4 regions of the Streptomyces sp. NPDC001544 genome follow, and region 1 is predicted to be linked to each of the others. Evidence: riboswitches for the same ligand, from Rfam matches in the RefSeq annotation. Region 1 holds a riboswitch; each other region holds the start of a gene.
What was found. A riboswitch is a leader RNA that binds a small molecule or an ion and turns the genes downstream of it on or off. The one in region 1 is predicted to bind cyclic di-AMP.
Positions count from the first base shown of each region.

Region 2: another riboswitch for cyclic di-AMP. It lies ahead of ACFY0F_RS33955 (transglycosylase family protein); the one in region 1 lies ahead of ACFY0F_RS27355 (M23 family metallopeptidase).
Region 3: another riboswitch for cyclic di-AMP. It lies ahead of ACFY0F_RS33785 (M23 family metallopeptidase); the one in region 1 lies ahead of ACFY0F_RS27355 (M23 family metallopeptidase).
Region 4: another riboswitch for cyclic di-AMP. It lies ahead of ACFY0F_RS06885 (C40 family peptidase); the one in region 1 lies ahead of ACFY0F_RS27355 (M23 family metallopeptidase).

Region 1 is NZ_JBIAVN010000012.1:111,880-116,943, forward strand. It holds gene ACFY0F_RS27350 (GntR family transcriptional regulator) at 1-233, opposite strand, end outside; gene ACFY0F_RS27355 (M23 family metallopeptidase) at 462-1,232, opposite strand; cyclic di-AMP (ydaO/yuaA leader) riboswitch at 1,246-1,407, opposite strand; gene ACFY0F_RS27360 (M16 family metallopeptidase) at 1,656-3,044, opposite strand; gene ACFY0F_RS27365 (M16 family metallopeptidase) at 3,041-4,453, opposite strand; gene ACFY0F_RS27370 (DNA topoisomerase (ATP-hydrolyzing) subunit A) at 4,784-5,064, shown strand, end outside.
Region 2 is NZ_JBIAVN010000020.1:21,975-27,038, reverse strand. It holds gene eno (phosphopyruvate hydratase) at 1-1,089, opposite strand, end outside; gene ACFY0F_RS33955 (transglycosylase family protein) at 1,407-2,120, opposite strand; cyclic di-AMP (ydaO/yuaA leader) riboswitch at 2,125-2,309, opposite strand; gene ACFY0F_RS33950 (transglycosylase family protein) at 2,499-3,527, opposite strand; gene ACFY0F_RS33945 (cytochrome P450) at 3,673-4,992, opposite strand; gene ACFY0F_RS33940 (nucleoside triphosphate pyrophosphohydrolase) at 5,048-5,064, opposite strand, start outside.
Region 3 is NZ_JBIAVN010000019.1:137,238-142,301, forward strand. It holds gene ACFY0F_RS33770 (MarR family winged helix-turn-helix transcriptional regulator) at 1-139, opposite strand, end outside; gene ACFY0F_RS33775 (dihydrofolate reductase family protein) at 234-1,364, shown strand; tRNA gene ACFY0F_RS33780 (tRNA-Met) at 1,420-1,493, shown strand; cyclic di-AMP (ydaO/yuaA leader) riboswitch at 1,755-1,921, shown strand; gene ACFY0F_RS33785 (M23 family metallopeptidase) at 1,933-2,964, shown strand; gene ACFY0F_RS33790 (aldo/keto reductase) at 3,044-3,988, shown strand; gene ACFY0F_RS33795 (PrsW family intramembrane metalloprotease) at 4,011-5,064, opposite strand, start outside.
Region 4 is NZ_JBIAVN010000002.1:338,279-343,342, reverse strand. It holds gene ACFY0F_RS06895 (ATP-dependent Clp protease proteolytic subunit) at 1-545, shown strand, start outside; gene ACFY0F_RS06890 (hypothetical protein) at 553-861, shown strand; cyclic di-AMP (ydaO/yuaA leader) riboswitch at 1,167-1,378, shown strand; gene ACFY0F_RS06885 (C40 family peptidase) at 1,382-1,855, shown strand; gene ACFY0F_RS06880 (ATP-binding protein) at 1,958-2,416, opposite strand; gene ACFY0F_RS06875 (helix-turn-helix domain-containing protein) at 2,640-3,560, shown strand; gene ACFY0F_RS06870 (DUF397 domain-containing protein) at 3,570-3,794, shown strand; gene ACFY0F_RS06865 (8-amino-7-oxononanoate synthase) at 3,854-4,981, opposite strand.

The sequences.
Region 1 (5,064 bases):
AGCAGGTCGGCGGCCTCCTGCTCGGTCGGTTCGGCGACGCACGCGCCCGCGTGCCGCCGGGTCACCACGAAGCCCTCGGCCTCCAGGGTGCGCAGGGCCTCGCGGACGGGGACGCGCGAGACGCCGTAGCGGCGGGCGAGGAGCTCCTCGGTGAGCCGGCCGCCGCGCTCGTAGACACCGGCCACGATGTCGTCCCGGATCGCCGTGCATACCGAGTGCGCCGGAATACGCATACCGACCTCCGCCAATAATCCCCGTGAAACGCCGCCGATTGACGTCCGTTCCGTGACTCTATTGCAATGGGCGGGAATTTCCGACGGCGGGTCGGAATCCATGGAGTTTTTTTGGACAGTGGCGGCCGGCAAGGTGGCGCGGAAACCACGAAAGCCCCGGCTCTCGGGCCGGGGCTTCGGGTGGGGGGTGGATCTTGGGGGAACCGAGAGATCCGGGGGGATCCCGGGTCAGACGTTCACGCCGTGCTTGCGGAGGTAGGCGATGGGGTCGACGTCCGAACCGTAGTCGGGGCCGGTGCGGGCCTCGAAGTGGAGGTGCGGCCCGGTGGTGTTGCCGGTCGAGCCGGACAGGCCGATCTGCTGGCCCGGGGTGACCTTCTGGCCGACCGAGACCCCGATGGACGACAGGTGGCCGTACTGGGTGTACATGCCGTCGGCCATCTTGATCACGATCTGGTTGCCGTACGCCCCGCCCCAGCCGGTGGACACCACGGTGCCCGCGCCGACCGCGTGGACGGCGGTGCCGCTCGCGGCGTGGAAGTCGATACCGGTGTGCGAGCCGGACGACCACAGGGAGCTGCTGGCCTGGTAACCGGTGGAGACGTACGAGCCGGTGATCGGCGCGACGAACTGGTTCAGCCGCTTGCGCTCGGCCGCACGGGCCGCCCGTGCCTTGGCCTCCCGCGCTGCCTCGCGCGCCTTCTGCGCCTGCTCGGCGGCCTTCTTGCGCGCGGCCTCCTCGGCCGCCTTCCGCTCGGCGGCCTCCTTCTGGGCGTCGGCCTGGGCGTCGATCTGCTCGGGCACCGAGTCGCTGATGGTGATGACCGGGGTGAGGGCGGTCTGCTCGGGCGCGGGCGCGGGCTCGGCGGCGAGCGCCGGAGCGGCGAGGGCGCCGATGGCGCCGGTGGTGGCGAGGGCCGCGACGCCCGCGGCGCGGGCGGTGGTGCGGTGCATCCGGCCGGGACGGCGGTGCTTCCCGGTGGCGCGGGTGAACGCCATGAAGTGGCTGATCCTTTCCTTCCTTCTCGCCTACCGGGTTAGCTGACGGGTTCGGAGCAGGAAGGTCTCCTACGGGCCCCCTCGCGGTGTGCGCGGGCGTCCGATTCACCCCAAGGGACGATGGGTCCCCGGCTCCCCTGGCTCGCGCCGTACGGGGACTCGGCGATGGCTGTCCGGTGCCGCGGGTGCGGCGCGATGCCTGACGAACAGCCCGGACGACGCTAAGCGGCGCACCTTTCAATCCTCAAACGCAACAGGGCTTTTGTAGCGCATCCCACAGGGCAGACAGGCAACCTCCGCCCCAATTCGGACATCCTGCTCAGACTTCGGGAACACCGTGGGGCCCTGGCGATCCATCGGTCACCAGGGCCCCACGCGCGCGTGCCGCTGCCGCGCGGCTGCCGGCCTTGCCGGGCTTGCCGGTTACTCGGCGGTCACGACGGAGACCTCGCCGACGCCGAGCGCCTCGACGGGCTCCTTGATCTGTGCCGCGTCCCCGACCAGGACCGTCACCAGGCGGTCCACCGGGAAGGCGTTGACGACCGCGGCGGTCGCCTCCACCGTGCCGGTCGCGGCGAGCTGCCGGTACAGCGTCGCCTGGAAGTCGTCGGGCAGGTGCTGCTCGACCTGGTCGGCCAGCGTGCTCGCCACGGCGGCCGCCGTCTCGTACTTCAGCGGCGCCACCCCGACGAGGTTCTGCACGGCCACGTCGCGCTCGGCGTCGGTGAGCCCCTCCGCGGCGAGCGTGCGCAGCACCGTCCACAGGTCCTGCAGCGCGGGACCGGTGTTCGGGGTGTCCACGGAGCCGCTGATGGCGAGCATCGAGGCGCCGTTGCCCTCGGGGCCGGACCTCAGGACCTGCCCGAACGCGCGCACGCCGTAGGTGTAGCCCTTCTCCTCGCGCAGCACACGGTCCAGGCGGGAGGTGAGGGTGCCGCCGAGGCAGTAGGTGCCGAGCACCTGGGCGGGCCACACGCGGTCGTGCCGGTCGGGGCCGACGCGGCCGATGAGCAGCTGGGTCTGGACGGCGCCCGGACGGTCGACGATGACGACGCGTCCGGTGTCGTCGGCGGTCACCGGCGGCACCGGGCGGGGCTGGGCCGAGGAGCCCTGCCAGACGCCCAGGGTCTCGCCGAGCAGCGCGTCCAGATCGATGCCGGTCAGGTCGCCGACCACCACGGCGGTGGCGGTGGCGGGCCGCACATGCCGGTCGTAGAAGGCGCGGACGGCGGCCGAGTCGATCTTGGCGACGGTGTCCTCGGTGCCCTGGCGCGGCCGGGACATGCGGGAGGTCGCCGGGAAGAGCTGCCGGGACAGCTCCTTGGCGGCCCGGCGGGAGGGGTTGGCCAGCTCGTGCGGGATCTCGTCGAGGCGGTTGCGCACCAGCCGCTCGACCTCGCCGTCGGCGAACGCGGGCGCCCTGAGGGCGTCGGCCAGCAACCCGAGCCCCTTGGCCAGGCGGGAGGCCGGGACCTCCAGGCTGAGGCGGACGCCGGGGTGGTCGGCGTGCGCGTCGAGCGTGGCGCCCGCCCGCTCGAGCTCGGCGGCGAACTCCTCGGCCGAGTGCTTGTCCGTGCCCTCGGAGAAGGCCCGGGCCATGATCGTGGCGACACCGTCCAGACCGGTCGGCTCGGCGTCCAGGGGGGCGTCCAGGAGCACCTCGACGGCGACGACCTGCTGGCCGGGGCGGTGGCAGCGCAGGACGGTCAGGCCGTTGTCGAGCGCGCCGCGCTCGGGGGCCGGGAACGCCCACGGCCTGGCCTCGCCCGCCTGGGGCTGCGGGTGGAACTCCATAGCGGCGAGCTCGCTCACTTGCCGGCCTCCTCGTTCGCGTTCTGGTCGGCGTCCGCTTCCACGGTGGCCTCGGACTCCGGGTCCTCGGGTACGTCCACGTCCTCGGTCTCCTCGGCGGCCTCCGCGGAGACCGGCTCGTAGACGAGCACCGCGCGGTTGTCGGGGCGCAGGCGGGCCTTGGCGACCTCCTGGACCTCCTCGGGGGTCACCTCGAGGACGCGCTGGACGGCCGTGAGGGCGAGCTGCGGGTCGCCGAAGAGGACCGCGTACCGGCACAGTTCGTCGGCGCGGCCCGCGACCGTGCCGAGCCGGTCCAGCCACTCGCGCTCCAACTGGGCCTGGGCGCGCTCCATCTCCTCGGGAGTGGGGCCCTCCTCGGCGAACCGGGCGAGCTCCTCGTCGATCGCGCTCTCGATGACCGGCACCTCGACGTCGCCGGAGGTCTTCACGTCCAGCCACCCCAGGGAGGGCGCCCCGGCCAGCCGCAGCAGCCCGAAACCGGCCGTGACCGCCGTGCGGTCACGTCGTACGAGCCGGTTGTACAGGCGGGAGGACTCGCCGCCGCCGAGAACGGTGAGCGCCAGGTCGGCCGCGTCGCACGCGCGCGTGCCGTCGTGCGGAAGCCGGTAGGCGGCCATCAGGGCGCGCGCCGGGACCTCCTCCACGACGACCTCGCGCAGCTGCTCGCCGATGACCTCCGGCAGCGAGCCGTCGCGCGGCTGGGGCTTGCCGTCGTGGCCGGGGATCGAGCCGAAGTACCGCTCGATCCAGGCGAGGGTCTGCTGGGGGTCGATGTCCCCGACGACGGAGAGGACGGCGTTGTTCGGCGCGTAGTAGGTGCGGAAGAACGCGCGCGCGTCCTCCAGCGTCGCCGCGTCCAGGTCCGCCATGGAGCCGATCGGCGTGTGGTGGTAGGGGTGGCCCTCGGGGTAGGCCAGGGCGGTCAGCTTCTCGAACGCGGTGCCGTACGGCACGTTGTCGTAGCGCTGCCGGCGCTCGTTCTTGACGACGTCCCGCTGGTTCTCCATGGACTCGTCGTCGAGGGCGGTGAGCAGCGAGCCCATGCGGTCGGCCTCCAGCCAGAGCGCGAGCTCGAGCTGGTGGGCGGGCATGGTCTCGAAGTAGTTGGTGCGTTCGAAGCTGGTGGTGCCGTTCAGCGAGCCGCCGGCCCCCTGCACCAGTTCGAAGTGACCGTTGCCCTTCACCTGCCCGGAGCCCTGGAACATCAGGTGCTCGAAGAGGTGAGCCAGACCGGTACGTCCCTTGACTTCGTGACGGGAGCCGACGTCGTACCAGAGGCAGACGGCCGCGACGGGGGTCAGGTGGTCCTCGGAGAGCACCACGCGCAGACCGTTGGCCAGCCGGTGTTCGGTCGCTGTCAGGCCCCCGGAGCCTGCCTCGGCCGTGGTCGTGTGACCCATGGGCATGTACGTCCCTTCGCTCGCGGAGGCGGTCGTGAAACCGCGGTGTTCCTGCCGGTCCTGCCACCATATGCAAGCGTGCGCACGCCCGGCGAAGTTCCCGCGGGACGTACGCCGACAGCGGATCGCGTAGCCTGCGGGCAGCCCTGCCGCGGCCGGGGCCTGTCCGGTACTCCCCGGGGCCGGGCCGGACCGCGCGGCACCGGGTCACGGCCCGCGCTGTCAGTGCCGCGGTCCACAATGGTCAGCGTCATATCCCGTCAATCGCTTCAGCAAGAGCGAGCCGAAGGGTGAGCGACCCGTAGGCGAGCGACCAGAAAAGAGGAGCCGGCAGCGATGGCCCGCCGCAGCACGAAGACCCCGCCGCCCGACGACTCGTACGAGGAGAGGATCCTCGACATCGACGTCGTGGACGAGATGCGTGGCTCCTACCTCGAGTACGCGTACTCGGTCATCTACTCGCGTGCCCTGCCGGACGCCCGCGACGGCCTCAAGCCCGTGCACCGCCGCATCGTCTACCAGATGAACGAGATGGGCCTGCGTCCCGAGCGCGGGTACGTGAAGTGCGCCCGCGTCGTCGGCGACGTGATGGGCAAGCTCCATCCGCACGGCGACGC
Region 2 (5,064 bases), on a different contig from region 1:
CATCATGCACTTGAAGCCGTTGCGCTGGGCCAGCTCGACGGCGTCGAGGGTCTCGGTCAGCGAGCCGATCTGGTTGACCTTGACCAGCAGGGCGTTGGCGGTGCCCTCCTCGATGCCGCGGGCCAGGCGCTCCGGGTTGGTGACGAACAGGTCGTCGCCGACGAGCTGGACCTTGTCGCCGAGCTTGTCGGTGATGACCTTCCAGCCGGCCCAGTCGTCCTCGAACAGCGGGTCCTCGATGGAGACCAGCGGGTAGGAGGCGACGAGGTCCTCGTAGTACTCGGTCATCTCGGCGGCGGAGCGGGACTTGCCCTCGAACTCGTACTTGCCGTCCTTGTAGAACTCGGACGCGGCGACGTCGAGCGCGAGCGCGATCTGCTCGCCCGGGACGTAGCCGGCCTGCTTGATCGCCTCGAGGATGAGGTCGAGGGCGGCGCGGTTGGACTCCAGGTTCGGTGCGAAGCCGCCCTCGTCACCGAGGCCCGTGGACAGGCCCTTGGACTTCAGGACCTTCTTCAGGGTGTGGTAGACCTCGGCACCCCAGCGCAGCGCCTCGGAGAAGGACTCCGCGCCGATCGGGGCGATCATGAACTCCTGGATGTCCACGTTGGAGTCGGCGTGCGAGCCGCCGTTCAGGATGTTCATCATCGGCACCGGCAGCAGGTGCGCGTTCGGGCCGCCCAGGTAGCGGAAGAGGGGGAGGTCGCTGGCCTCGGAGGCGGCGTGGGCGACGGCGAGCGAGACGCCGAGGATGGCGTTGGCGCCGAGCGAGCCCTTGTTGTCGGTGGCGTCCAGGTCGAACATCGCCTGGTCGATCAGGCGCTGCTCGGTGGCGTCGTAGCCGACCAGCTCCGGGCCGATCTGCTCGATGACGGCGAGGACGGCCTTCTCCACGCCCTTGCCGAGGTAGCGGTTCGGGTCACCGTCGCGGAGCTCGATGGCCTCGAAGGCGCCCGTGGAGGCGCCGGACGGGACGGCGGCACGACCCGTGCTGCCGTCGTCGAGGCCGACCTCGACCTCGACCGTGGGGTTGCCTCGGGAGTCCAGGATTTCCCGGGCTACGACGACGTCGATGGACGGCACGAGCATCTCCTTCTTGGATGTGACGCTGGAAGTGCGGGGCTGTGTGCCTTGCGGCGGGGCCTTGCGACTAGAGCCTAACCGTCCCCGGGGCATCGGCAGCCGACCGACCGCCCCGTGGACACGGTGACCGTACACATTGTTCCTTGCCGGAACAAAGGGTGGGGTGAAGAGAAGCCCCGAGGGAACGAAAAACCCCGCTCCGGTGCGTACGGGGGAACACGCACCGGAGCGGGGAGCCCGTGAGGGCGGGGGCGGCCCTCACCAGGCCTCCACTGTGGGAGGCATGGTGATGAGGGCACTGTGGTTCGGGTAAGGACCAGGTGTCACTTCAGGTGCAGCTGCTGGCCCGGGTAGATGACGTTGGCGTCGTCGATGATGTCCTTGTTCAGCTGGAACAGCTTCTCCCAGCCGCCGGCGACGTGGTGCTCCGCGGCGATCGAGCTGAGGGTGTCACCCGTGACGACCTTGTACTCGCCATCGCCCTTCTCGACCTTCTTGCCGGTCGGGGTGGTGACGGTCTTCTTCGGCGTCGACCGCACCTCGGAGCGGTTGGCGGCCTGCTGGTCGGTCGAGCGGGTGGTGGTGCCGTTCGACGAGGAGCCGGCGGAGCTCGACGAGCTGCCGGAGTTGCTGGAGCCACTGGAGCTGCTGGAGCCGCTGTACGTGGCGCCGGACAGCCCCTTGCCGCAGACCGGCCAGGCACCCTTGCCCTGCGCGGCGAGGACCTTCTCGGCGATCTCGATCTGCTGGGACTTGCTGGCCTGGTTGGCCTGCGGGGCGTAGTTGGTGCCGCCGTACGCGGCCCAGGTGGAGGCGGAGAACTGCAGACCGCCGTAGTAGCCGTTGCCGGTGTTGATGGACCAGTTGCCGCCGGACTCGCACTGGGCGACCGAGTCCCACTCGGAGGCGGTGGCGGCGGAGGCGCTGCCGGACGCCATCAGCGGGGCGGCGACGGCGGCGCCGGTGACACCGGCGACAGCGATGGCGCGGACGGCCTTGGACGGACGACGGTGCTTGCCCTTGCCGGAAAACAGCATGGATCGATCCCCTCACCGACGCCTGCGAGGTGAGCTGTCGGGTTCGGGCCGGTTGAGTTGCCCGGCCGCACCTCGCGTGGTTCTCGTGCGAGACGCGGCTCCACCCCTAGCCGTTTCCGTCGGTCTGCCGACCTCCGGACCCGGCGCCTACCTTGGGTCCCCCGCTCCTGCCTACGGCGCTTGACGCGACGACTGTTCCCGGGCAGCCGCTGGCAGGATTCGGCGTTGCGGCAGCCGGGGCTCGTGTTGGCGAGCGGTCACGACCGTAGACATGCGATCCGCCGGATTTCAAAGACGATCAGGGCTTCTGAGACTCATCCCACACTTTCACCAAACCGGACAATCAAGCCTAAAACGGGGCGTCAACTACCCCTGCTTTCAACCCTTTTCGACGCTGAGTTCCAGCGTCTGACCGGCGGTGACGTTGTTCGGGTCGGTGCCGATGGCGTCCTTGTTGGCGGAGTAGAGCGCCCGCCACCCGCCCTCGAGGTCAAGGGAGTCGGCGATGGAGGCCAGGGTGTCGCCGGCGTGGACGGTGTACTCGCGTGCGGCGTGACGGCCGGAAGAGGGAGTCGCCTGGCTTTTCGTCACGTCTTCGTCCGCACTGTCGCCCCGATGGCGGCCACCACTGATCGCCCCGGTATCCACAAGGCTCCAAGAACCCCCGGTCTGCCATGAATTGTCCGAGTTGTCGACCTCGGGGCCCGCCGTGGACGAACCGCCACCGCCCTGCGCATGCCCGGAGCCGGAAGAGGCCGTCTTGCCCGACTTGCCCGAAGCGGAGGAGTCGTCCGCAGCGTCGGCACCCTTGCTCGAACTCGGCGGGGGCGAGGCGTCCGACGAGGGGCCGGAATCGGGCGACCCGGATGAACCGGACGCGGAATTCGAGGAATCGGCGGAATTCCCGGAAGTCCCGGAACCCTTCGAACCGGAGGAGTCGGTTGAACCGGATGAATCGCTTGAATGGGAGGAGTTGCCGGAATCGGATGATCCGGAGTCTCCGACGCCCGTGTCGACGTCCACCGAACCGGAATTCGACGTGAGACCGGAAAGCAGGGCACAGGTGGCCCAGGGCTTGGTGCCCAGGTCGGCGAGGATCTTCTCGGCGACCGCGATCTGCTGCGAGCGGCTGGCCTCTTCGGGGCTGGAGGCGTACTCGAGGCCGCCGTGGTTGTCCCAGTCGTCCTGGGAGATCTGCAGGCCGCCGTAGTAGCCGTTGCCGGTGTTGGCGCTCCAGGAGCCGCCGCTCTCGCACTCCGCGACCTTGTCCCACGTGGTCCCGTCGGCCGCGTGCGCGGCGGACGCGCCCATCAGCGGGATGGCGATTGCGGAGCCGGTCACTCCGGCCGCGACGAGGAGAGCCGGAGCCTGACGGGGGCGACGGTGGCGACCGTTCCCGGAGAGCATGCGGTGACCTTTCGCAAGACAGCAGTGACCCAGCGCGGCTAATGCCGTGAGGCACCGCGCTGACGAGTGAACGTATCGGCAGACGATCACTTGTCACAAGTTAATGCCGCGCAGATCACGTGAAGATCACAGAGTTGAACGCCGGTCACTTTTCGTGGTGGCCGCCCTGCTTTTCAGCCGATTGCGGGGCGGGTGTGAACTCCACGGGCAAGGTGCGCAGTCCACGCATGATCAGTCCGCCACGCCAGCGCAAATCGGTTTCTTCCACCGCGAGTCGGAGGTCGGGGACACGGGTGAGGAGGGTGGCGAGCGCGGTCTGGGCCTCCAGCCGGGCGAGCGGAGCGCCGAGGCAGTAGTGGATGCCGTGGCCGTAGCCGAGGTGCTGATTGTCACGGCGTGCGAGGTCGAGGACGTCCGGGTCGGCGAACCGCTCGGGGTCCCGGTCCGCCGCCGCCAGCACCACGAGGACGGGGTCGCCGGGTGCGATGTCCTGTCCGCCGATGGTGAGGGGCCGCGTGGCGAACCGCCAGGTGGCCAGCTCCACCGGGCCGTCGTAGCGCAGGAGTTCCTCGACGCCGGTCTCCAGGAGGTCCCGTTCGCCACGTTCGAGGGAGGTCTGCAGCCGCTGCCGCTCTCCGGGGTGGGTGAGAAGGGCGTAGGTGCCGTTGCCGATCAGGTTGACCGTGGTCTCGAAACCGGCGAACAGCAGGATGAAGGCCATGGCGGCGGCCTCGTTCTCGGTGAGGTGCTCACCGTGGTCGGAGGCGCGGATGAGACCGGAGATGAGGTCCTCGCCCGGCACCGGCTCGGCCGGGAGCGCCTCCCGTTTCTTGTGGATCAGCTCGGCGAGGTAGCCCCGCATCTTCTTCACCGACCGCGCCACCCCGCCACGCGGGCCTCCGCCGTGCCGGATCATCATCCCCGCCCAGTCCCGGAAGTCGTCCTGGTCCTCACGCGGGACGCCGAGCAGGTCGCAGATGGCGTAGATGGGGAGCGGGAAGGCGAACTCGTGGATGAGGTCGGCGGCTCCTTTCGTGACGAACCGGTCGATGAGGTGGTCGGTCAGCTCCTGCACGCGGGGCGCGAACTCGGCGACACGGCGGGGTGTGAAGGCCTTGGAGACGAGTCTGCGCAGCCGGGTGTGGTCCGGCGGATCGATGTTGAGCAGATGCGTCATCAGCTCGGCCTTGCGTTCACCGGGGATGCCGGTCTTGCCCCTGGCGTGCTCCGGCTCGTCGTGGTGCGCCGGGTTCTTGGACAGCCGCGGGTCGGCCAGGGCCTGTTTGGCGTCGGCGTACCGGGTGACCAGCCAGGCCTCCACACCGCTGGGCAGCTTCGTCCGGCGCACGGGCGCGTGCTCCCGCAGCCAGGCGTAGGCCGGGTAGGGGTTGCTGGCGAACTCCCAGCTGAACAGCTCGGGGGCGGGCGCTTCGGGGACTGCGGGGAGGTGGGGGTGGTCGCTCACCCCCTGACGGTATCCGGCTTTCCTGCCCGCGCCCGGGGCCGTGCCCCCTCGGCCGTTACTCCGCCACGCCCT
Region 3 (5,064 bases), on a different contig from region 1:
CCAGGATGGAGTAGTAAAGGTGGGGCATGCCCGCGTCGTGCTGGAGCTGCCGGTCCAGCGCGTCCTCCAGGAGATGGGTCGCGGCCACGTATGCGCGCCAGGCGCGCTGCTCCTCGGGGGTGAGCCAGCGGGTCGTCATGCCACCAGTGTAGGTTTGTTTCAAACTTGAACCAAGATCCCGGATTCGCCGGATCCGGATCCACACCCGCCCGCCTCCCGAAGAGAGCGCGTCGATGCCCCGTCCGTACGTCCTGCTGTCCGCCGCCGTGTCCCTCGACGGGTACCTCGACGACACCGGCCCCGACCGGCTGCTGCTGTCCAGCCCGGCCGACTTCGACCGGGTCGACGAGGTACGGGCGTCCGTCGACGCGATCCTGGTCGGCGCCGGCACCATCCGCGCCGACAATCCGCGCCTGCTGGTCAACTCGCCCGAGCGCCGGGCGTCCCGGCTCGCCGCCGGGCAGGCGGAGTACCCCCTCAAGGTCACCGTCAGCGGCTCCGGCGACCTGGACCCGGACGCGAACTTCTGGCACACCGGCGGCGAGAAGGTGGTGTACACCACGGACGAGGGCGCCGAGCGGGCCCGCGGTCTGGCCCTCGCGGCCGACGTCGTCCCACTGGGCCCCGGCCTCGACTGGCCCGCGCTGCTCGAACACCTCTACGCGGTGCGCGGGGTACGCCGCCTGATGGTCGAGGGCGGCGGCACCGTCCACACCCAGCTGCTGCGGCAGGGACTGGCCGACGAACTGCAGCTCGTCCTGGCCCCCCTCCTGGTCGGCGACCCGGCCGCCCCCCGCCTCTTCGGACCCGGCGGCTACCAGGCCGGCCGCCTGCGGCTGCTGGAGACCCGCCGTATCGAGGACGTCGTCCTGATGCGCTACGAGCCGACCGCCCCCGGCACCGGCCCCTCGGCCGCCCCCGCCGACCGCCACTGGCTGCGGATCGCCTGCGAGCTGGCCGCGCTGTGCCCGCCCTCCAAGACGGCGTTCAGCGTCGGGGCGGTGGTCGTGGCCGCCGACGGCACGGAGCTCGCGCGCGGCCACTCGCGTGAAGGCGGCGACCCCGTGGTCCACGCGGAGGAGGCGGCGCTGGCCAGGATCCGGCCCGACGACCCCCGGCTGGCCGGTGCCACGGTGTACAGCAGCCTCGAACCGTGCGCCCGGCGGGCCTCCCGGCCGGCGCCGTGTGCCCGGTTGATCCTCGACGCGGGGGTGCGGCGGGTGGTCACGGCATGGCGGGAGCCGGACACGTTCGTCACCGGGGCCGACGGGAGCGGACTGCTGGCGGCCGGGGGCGTGGACGTGGTCGTCGTGCCGGAGTACGAGGCGGCGGCGAAGGTGCCGAACCGGCACCTGCCGGGCTGATCGGAAAGGCGTGTGCGAGGTGTCCCGCGGATGACGTACACTGGTGACACAACGACGCGGGGTGGAGCAGCTCGGTAGCTCGCTGGGCTCATAACCCAGAGGTCGCAGGTTCAAATCCTGTCCCCGCTACTGAAGGCTCAGGGCCGGAATCCAGCACAGGGATTCCGGCCCTGAGTGTTTTTTGCGCCCCCGGTAGTCCGCTTGCAGCCTCCCACGGTCCGCCGTGGCATCCGGGCCGTGGTCAACTCGCCCGGTTTTCACCGTCCTTGGTGTGTAAGTCCTTCGGTGAAAACGCTAATGATCAAGCCAGATCTCTTGGAAACCGACGGGTAGGCCTATTAACGTTCGATAACGCAGCGCGGTCGTCCCAGCCGTCACCCGAGACGGCTCCGTGCGCACGCGCCGAATCCCGAAAGGGAACCGGGGAACCACCACTTTGGGGTGAATCGCACGAATGCCGTTGTGAGCTCGTCGAGTTCACGGCCGGTATACGCGCGTAGGAGACCTTCCTGCTCCGAACCCGTCAGCTAACCCGGTAGGCGTCACGGAAGGAAAGGAGCACGCCCGAGTGGCGTCCAACCCGCCTGCCCCCACAGCCCCGTTCGCGCCGAGCCGGCGCACCGACACCTTCGTCTACGGCGACTACCGCACCGACGAGGGCCCCTGGGAGGAGTGGAACCCCACCGAGGGGTCCCTCCGCCCGGAACGCGGCCGGCACCGGGTCACCAAGCAGCGCGGCGGGGGACTCGCCCGCAGCTCCACCGTTCTGGGCGTCGGCGTCATCGCCGCCGTCGGCGCGGGCGGCATCGCCAGCGCCAACACCGGCAAGCCGCCGGTTTCCCTATCCCTGCCCGACCTGCCCTCCGTCGGCTCGCTGCTGGGCGACCACACCGACGGCGCCAAGGTCACCGCGGCCAGCCTGACCGACGTCGGCGTGGCAGCCGCCGACAGCGACCAGGGCGGCACCGACGCCGGCGAGGCCCTGCGCAACCGGATCATGGCCCAGGCCGAGCGGCAGAAGAGCCAGGCCGACGGCAAGGCCACCGCCGCCGCCGTGGCCGCCGCCGGGAAGCAGTCCGCCGCCGTGGCCGCCAAGGCGGAGCAGGAGGCCGCGGTCAAGGCCGCCGCCGCCAAGGAGAAGGCCGAGGCCGCCGTCAAGAAGCAGGCCGAGGCCGACCGCCTCGCCAAGCTGGCCGCGCAGTACACGCTGCCGACCTCCTCGTACACGCTCACCGGCACCTTCGGTCAGCCCGGCGCCATGTGGTCCTCCGGCTACCACACCGGCCTTGACTTCGCGGCGCCGACCGGCACGCTCATCAAGGCCATCCACAGCGGCACGATCACCGAGGCGGGCTGGGCCGGCGCCTACGGCTACCGCACGATCCTCACCCTCGACGACGGCACCGAGCTGTGGTTCTGCCACCAGTCCTCGATCAACGTGAAGGTCGGCCAGAAGGTCCAAACCGGTGAGGTCATCGGCCGCGTCGGCGCCACCGGCAACGTCACCGGCCCGCACCTCCACCTCGAGGTCCATCCCGACGGACAGCCCACCGCCATCGACCCGATGGCGTGGCTGCACGGCAAGGGCCTCAACCCCTGACGGGACCCCGACGCATGAACGAGGTGCCCGTGACCGCCAAGCGGAATGCGGGCCACCGCTGAGGTTGTTGAAGAGAAGCATGACTTCTCTTCGCAAGCTCGGCCCCTCCGACCTCGAGGTCTTCCCGCTCTCCCTCGGCGGCAACGTCTTCGGCTGGACCGCCGACGAGGCGCAGTCCTTCGCCGTCCTGGACGCCTACACGGCCGCCGGCGGCAACTTCATCGACACCGCCGACTCCTACTCGGCGTGGGTCGACGGCAACGAGGGCGGTGAGTCCGAGACCATCATCGGCAACTGGGTGAAGGCCCGCGGCAACCGTTCCGACGTCGTCATCGCCACCAAGGTCAGCCAGCACCCGAAGTACCAGGGCCTGACCGCCGACAACATCAAGGCCGCGGCCGACGCGTCCCTGCGCCGCCTCGGCACCGACCACATCGACCTCTACTACACCCACTTCGACAAGACCGAGGTCCCCGTCGAGGAGATCATCGGGGCGCTCGACGAACTGGTCCGGGCGGGCAAGGTCCGCTACATCGCCGCCTCCAACATCACCGCCGAGCGCCTCCAGGAGTCCCTGGACTTCTCCGAGCGCGAGGGCCTCGCCCGGTACGTCGCGCTTCAGCCGCACTACAACCTCGTCTCACGCGACACCTACGAGGGTCCCCTCCGGGACGTCACCGCACGTGCGGGCCTCGCCGTCGTGCCCTACTTCTCCCTCGCCTCCGGCTTCCTCACCGGCAAGTACCGCCCCGGTACGACCGTGGACAGCGCGCGGGCGTCCGGCGCCGCGAAGCACCTGGAGACCGAGCGGGGGCAGAAGGTCCTCACCGCCCTGGACGAGATCGCCGCCGCGCACGACGCCCCCGTGGCGACCGTGGCCCTCGCCTGGCTCGCCGCCCAGCCCACGGTGGCGGCCCCCATCGCCTCGGCCCGCACCCTGGACCAGCTGCCGGCGCTGATGGGCGTGGCGGAGCTGGAACTCACCCAGGAGGAGCTGACCAGGCTCACCGAGGCGTCGGCGTAACCGCGCCCACGGGCGATACGGGTCACGTGCGGTACGGGTTGTGGGCGACCGGGTACGGCCCCGCCGGGTAGCCGTACCCGTACGCGCCCTGCACCCCGTACACCGGCCAGGGCGTCGCGGCCACCGGAGCCGACGCCCTGGCCGCGTACTCCAGCGCGGGCCGCGCCACCTGCCGCCGGTGCCACAGCTCGGCCAGCAGCTCGCCCTCCCGTACGACGAAATCGGCCCCGGCGCGGCCGCGCCGCCCCCGGTGCCGCAGGAACGCCAACGACGTCGCGTACGCCTCGTACTGCGCCACCGCCCGCGCCGCCGGCTTGCCGAGGTGGTGACGGGCGTGGTCGCGGGCCATCCGCCGGGCCTTCATCGAGCCCAGGGCGAACGGCTCGCCGGGACCCAGCCAGCCGGCGAGGACGTACGCCGGCAGCTCCTCGCGCACGGTCCGCAGCTCCCGCTGGCGGGTCCAGATCACCAGCCAGGTCAGCAGCCCGAACGCGGGCACCATGAACGTCCCGTACACGGCGAAGAAGCCGTACTCGCCGAAGGTCGAGGAGCCGTTCCAGAACGCGTGCATGCTCATCGCGAGCAGCAGCCCGCCCAGCGGCAGCAGCACGCGCCGCACGTGCTGCCGGGGGGCGGACAGGGCGGCGATGCCGAAGCCGATGCCGGTCAGGACGGTGAACAGGGGGTGCGCGAACGGGGACATGATGACGCGCACGAAGAACGTCGCGGCGGTGACGGAGGCGATGCCGCGGTCGCCGGTGATCTGGTCCGTGCCGAAGGCGGTACCGAGGTAGAGGATGTTCTCGGTGAAGGCGAACCCGGTGGCCGTGATCCCGGCTATCACCACGCCGTCCACGATCCCGGTGAAGTCCCGTCTGCGGAAGAGGAACACGAGCAGGACGGCGGCCGCCTTGGCGGACTCCTCCACGACGGGCGCTATGACGGTCGCGCCGAGGGTGTCGGCGCTGGACGGGTCGGCGGTCGCCGTGGCTATCCACTTGGTGGCGAAGCTGTTGGCGACGATGGCTATCAGCGCCGCCGCGCAGGCGCCCCAGGCGAAGGCGAAGACGAGGTTC
Region 4 (5,064 bases), on a different contig from region 1:
AGGAGCGGATCGTGCTCCTGGGGGCACCGATCGACGAGGTCTCGGCCAACGACCTCATGGCGCAGTTCATGTACCTGGAGTACGACGCGCCCGACCGGGACATCTCGCTGTACATCAACTCCCCGGGCGGCTCGTTCAGCGCGATGACGGCGATTCACGACACCATGCGGTACGTCACCTGCGACGTGGAGACGGTCTGCCTGGGGCAGGCGGGCTCGTCCGCCGCGGTGCTGCTGGCCGCCGGTACTCCGGGCAAGCGGTTCGCGCTGCCGGGCGCGCGGGTGGTGCTCCAGCAGCCGTCGCTGCCCGAGCCGACGCGGGGTCAGCCGAGCGATCTCGCCATCCAGGCGGAGGAATTGGTCCGGATGCGCGGCCTGCTGGAGGAGCTGCTCGTTCAGCACACCGGCCGCGACCCCGAGCGGGTCGGCGCCGACCTCGAACGGGACCTGGTGCTGGACGCCCGGGGCGCTCTGGAGTACGGACTGGTGGACCGGATCGTGCCCAGCCGCAAGGCCTCGCGCACCGCCACCCCGGACGCGGGGTGAGCCGCCGATGCTGCCACCGGAACTTCCGCCACTGCCGGCCCTGACCCGGGCCGAGGGCGAGTTGATCGACCGTTACCTGGAGGCGGCCGACCTGCTCGGCCGGGTGAATCCGGCGCGGCACGGCCACACCTACAGCGGACTGCGGGCCGCCCAGGCGCTGGTGCGCAAGGCGGTGGAACTGCGCGACGCCCTGGCGCTGATGCACAGCCGTGGCGAGACGGAGCTGCACGAGGCCACCCTGGCGCGGGCGCTGAGGGTGCTGGACGGCGAGCGCCGCACCGCGCGCGTCACCGTGCCCCCGGACGGCACCGGTTGACAGCTTGCGCGTTCACGGCTGAGTCGAAACGGTCCAAAGGACGTACCCACGTTCGGACTAGCAGCGCATCCTTTTCCAGGGCCCTCGAAGTTGCGCGAACCGCCCGGCCGAAGAGCGCCGGGAGGAGCTTCGACCCTGGTCGGAGGGTGCGCCGCTGTCCCGGCAGGGACTCGAACACGAGCCCGTCCACCCGAACGGCTGAGTGGTGAGTAACACCACAAATACTCGGTTCCGTTGGGTTTTTCGGACAGGTGTGGGCGAAGATCCCTGACTGACGACAAGACCCCGCCAAAGCGGCGGGGCGATCCGGGCGGACGCCGAGTCCTGCCGCCGCCTGGATGACCGGTCGACAGGAGTGGATCGGCAGGAGTGGAGGACCCAGGCAAGACGGGTCGCCGGAGCGGACAGCCGTCCGTCTCCGAGCAGCCCTTGGGGTGAAGCCGCGGCAACGCGGCCGGGCAACTTCGCCAGCCCGAATCCGACAGGTCATCCTTCACAGGCGGCTGACGAAGGGTTGCGCATGACTGCGCTCAATCGTGTCCCGTCGCTCATGGCCCGGGCCGGCACGGCCTCGGCATTCGCCATCGCCGCCGTCGGCGGCTCGATAGTCGTTCCCGGTGTCGCCACAGACGCCGCTGCCACGACTCCGGCGACGAAGGCGCTCCAGGTCGCGGCGTCCAAGAAGGGCGCACCGTACAAGTGGGGAGCCACCGGTCCCGGCAGGTTCGACTGCTCCGGCCTCACGCTGTACTCGTTCAAGAAGGCGGGCAAGAAGCTGCCGCGGACGGCAGCCCAGCAGTACAACAAGACCCACCACATCTCCGCCGGCAACCGCAAGGCCGGAGACCTGGTCTTCTTCCATTCGGGCTCGAACGTCTACCACGTCGGCATCTACGCCGGGAAGGGGAAGATCTGGCACGCCCCGAGGACCGGGGACGTGGTGAGGCTGCAGAAGATCTGGACGAAGAGCGTCTGGTACGGCCGGGTCAGCTGACCCGCAGTCACGCGCCGCACGGTCCCGGGCACAGGGCCACACCCGGAACCGTGCGAGCCGTGCGGGCCCATACGGACCCCTGCAGGCCCGTGCCGGGCCCCTCTAGGGCTCCTGCTGCCCCGCTGTCGTGACCGGCCTCGCCGGGAGTGCCCACGGCAGCTCGACGAACACCGTCTTGCCTCCCTCGCGGGTGGGCCGCACCCTGAGCCTGCCGCCGCACTCGGCGGTCAGCCAGCGGATGATGACCATGCCGCGGCCGTTGTCCTGCTGCACGGCGGCGGGCAGCCGCTTCGGGAAGCGGGGATGGCTGTCGGTGACACCGACGCGCAACTGCTCGTCACGGTCGAGCGCGAGGGCCACCGTGAAGGTGGGCGACTGCCCGAAGGTGTGCTGTACGGCGTTGGTGGCGAGCTCGGAGACGATGAGCCGGACGGTGTCGCAGACGCCGGTGTCCGGCTGGAGCCCCCATTCCGCCAGGATGCCCACCACATAGCTGCGGGCAGCGGAGACCGAGGCTGGATCGCTCGGCAGAGTGATGGATGCTTCCAGATGGTCCGCCATGGCGACGTCGTCCCTTTCCCACGGGACCGCAGTCCGACACGGAGCGGATGGGTTCGAGTACGGTCCCGCACTGGTGCTTCGTCGCCAGACTGCCATCAGCGCGCCGGTCACGGGTGAGAACCACCAGGATATGCATATATCTGTCGCTCAAAGCGGTGAACTCTACGACGGCAGACCGTATTCGGGCGGCGCGCGCGGAGTAATGGCGAGTAAGGAGTGGCCCATGCAGAACGGTCCCGCGGTGCGCCGCCGGAAGCTGGGCGCCGAACTGCGCGAGCTGCGCACCGGCGCGGGCCTCACCAGTGGTGAGGCCGCCCGTCTGGTGGGCTGGCACCAGTCCAAGGTCAGCCGGATCGAGACCGGCGCCAGTGGGGTGAAATCGGCCGATGTCCGGTTACTTTTGGACGCCTACGGTGTGACCGACCGCCAGCAGCGCGAGCTGCTGCTGGTGCTGGCCGGGTCGGACGACGTCGGCGGCCGGCACCACTGGTGGCACGCCTACCGCGGGGTGCTGCCGCCCGCCTACCGTGACTTCATCAGCCTGGAGTCGCAGGCGAGCGAGATGCGCACCCTGGAGACATCGGTGGTCCCGGGGCTGCTGCAGACGCCGGAGTACGCCCGCGCGGTCACCGGGGCGGCCGTCGGCAGAAGCCACGACGGTCCCGACGGCACTGGCGGCCCCGACGGCACGGTCGGTCCCGACGCCCCCGACGACGCCGAGGAGCGGCTGGACGCTCTGGTGAAGGTCCGGCTGGCCAGGCAGGACGTGCTGCGGTCGGATCCGCCGCTGGTGCTGAGCGCCGTTCTGGACGAGGCGGTGCTGCGGCGGGAGGTCGGCGGGCCGGAGGTGATGGCCCGGCAGCTTCAGCGGCTCCTGGAGGCGGCGCGTCTGCCGCAAGTGCGCCTCCAGGTGCTGCCCTTCTCCGCCGGGGCGCATATCGGTATCACCGGCCCTTTCGTTATCTTCTCATTTCCGAGCACTTCCGATCTGGACGTGGTTGTTCTCGACCATTTGACGAGTAGCCTCTACCTCGAGCGGAAAGAAGACCTCCGGGCCTACTCGGAGGCCTTCAACACCCTTCAGATCCACGCCCTTTCACCCGAGGACTCGCTGGATTACATCGCCGGGATAGGCGGCGCGTAAGGAGGCACCATGTCTGCACTGCCTCGGAACGTACCCTCCAGTACCGATCTGCACGGTGTGCGGTGGCTGCGCAGCAGCTACAGCACCGGAGCGAACAACTGCGTGGAGACGGCCCGCCCGCACTCCGGTCCCTGGACCGGGCTGCTCGCCGTGCGCGACTCCAAGGACCCGGCCGGACCCGCGCTGCTCTTCTCCCCCGGGAGCTGGGCGGAGTTCGTCGCCGCGCTCCGGTGACCTGCTGACCGCTTCCGGTCAGTTTCCGTCCAGGCGATGCACGGCCGTGTCACGCCGACTCATGGTCGCGTCTCGCCGATCACTCGTACAGCGCGTTCGATCTCGGCCCCGGAGAGGTCCGCCCGCGCGGTCAGCCTGAGCCGTGAGATGCCGTCGGGCACGGAAGGAGGACGGAAGCAGCCCACGGCCAGGCCCGCCGCCCGGCATGCGGCCGCCCAGCGCACCGCCTCCTCCGGGGACGGGGCACGTACGGAGACCACCGCGGCGTCCGGACGCACCGCTTCCAGCCCCGCGGTGGTCAGGCGTGCGTGCAGTTCGGCGGCCACCGCGCGGGAGCGCGCCGCCCGTTCCGGCTCGCGGCGCAGCAGCCTGAGGGCCGCGAGCGCCGCTCCGGCCGCAGCGGGTGCGAGGCCCGTGTCGAAGATGAAGCTCCGGGCCGCGTTGACCAGGTGGTCGATGACCCGTGCCGGTCCCAGCACCGCACCGCCCTGACTGCCCAGCGACTTCGACAGGGTGACGGTGACGACGACGTCGTCCGCGCCGGCGAGTCCGGCTCCGTACGGTGCTCCCCGGCCGCCGTCGCCCAGCACACCCAGGCCGTGTGCGTCGTCGACGACCAGCCCGGCGCCGTACGCCCGGCAGGTCCCGGCGAGCGCGGACAGCGGGGCCGCGTCCCCGTCGACGGAGAACACCGTGTCGGAGACGACGACCGCGGGCCCCTCGTGCGTGGCCAGTGCCTTGCCCACCGCCTCGGGATCGGCGTGCCCGACGACCTGCGTGGTGCCCCTGGCCAGCCGGCATCCGTCGATGAGGGAGGCGTGGTTGCCCGCGTCGGAGACGACGAGGGAGCCGTGCGGCCCGAGCGTGGTGACCGCCGCGAGGTTGGCGGCGTATCCCGAGGAGAAGACCAGGGCCGCCTCGAAACCGCAGAAGGCGGCCAGCTCGCGCTCCAGCTCGGTGTGCAGTTCCGTGGTGCCGGTCACCAGCCGGGACCCGGTGGAGCCGCCGCCCCAGGTCCGGGCCGCCGCTGCGGCGCCCTCGGTGACCTCGGGGTGGCGGGCCAGACCGAGGTAGTCGTTGCTCGCGAGGTCGAGGAGCGGCGAGTCGGCGGCCCGGGGCCTGAGGGTCCGGACCAGTCCGGCGCGGCGGCGGGATTCCGCCTGGTCGTCGATCCAGCCGAACGCCATGGCTCCTCCGGGGATTTTGTAGGCAGTGGACAGACACTAGCCGGACGACCAACCGCCCACCGTGTGGCAATACCCACACAGGC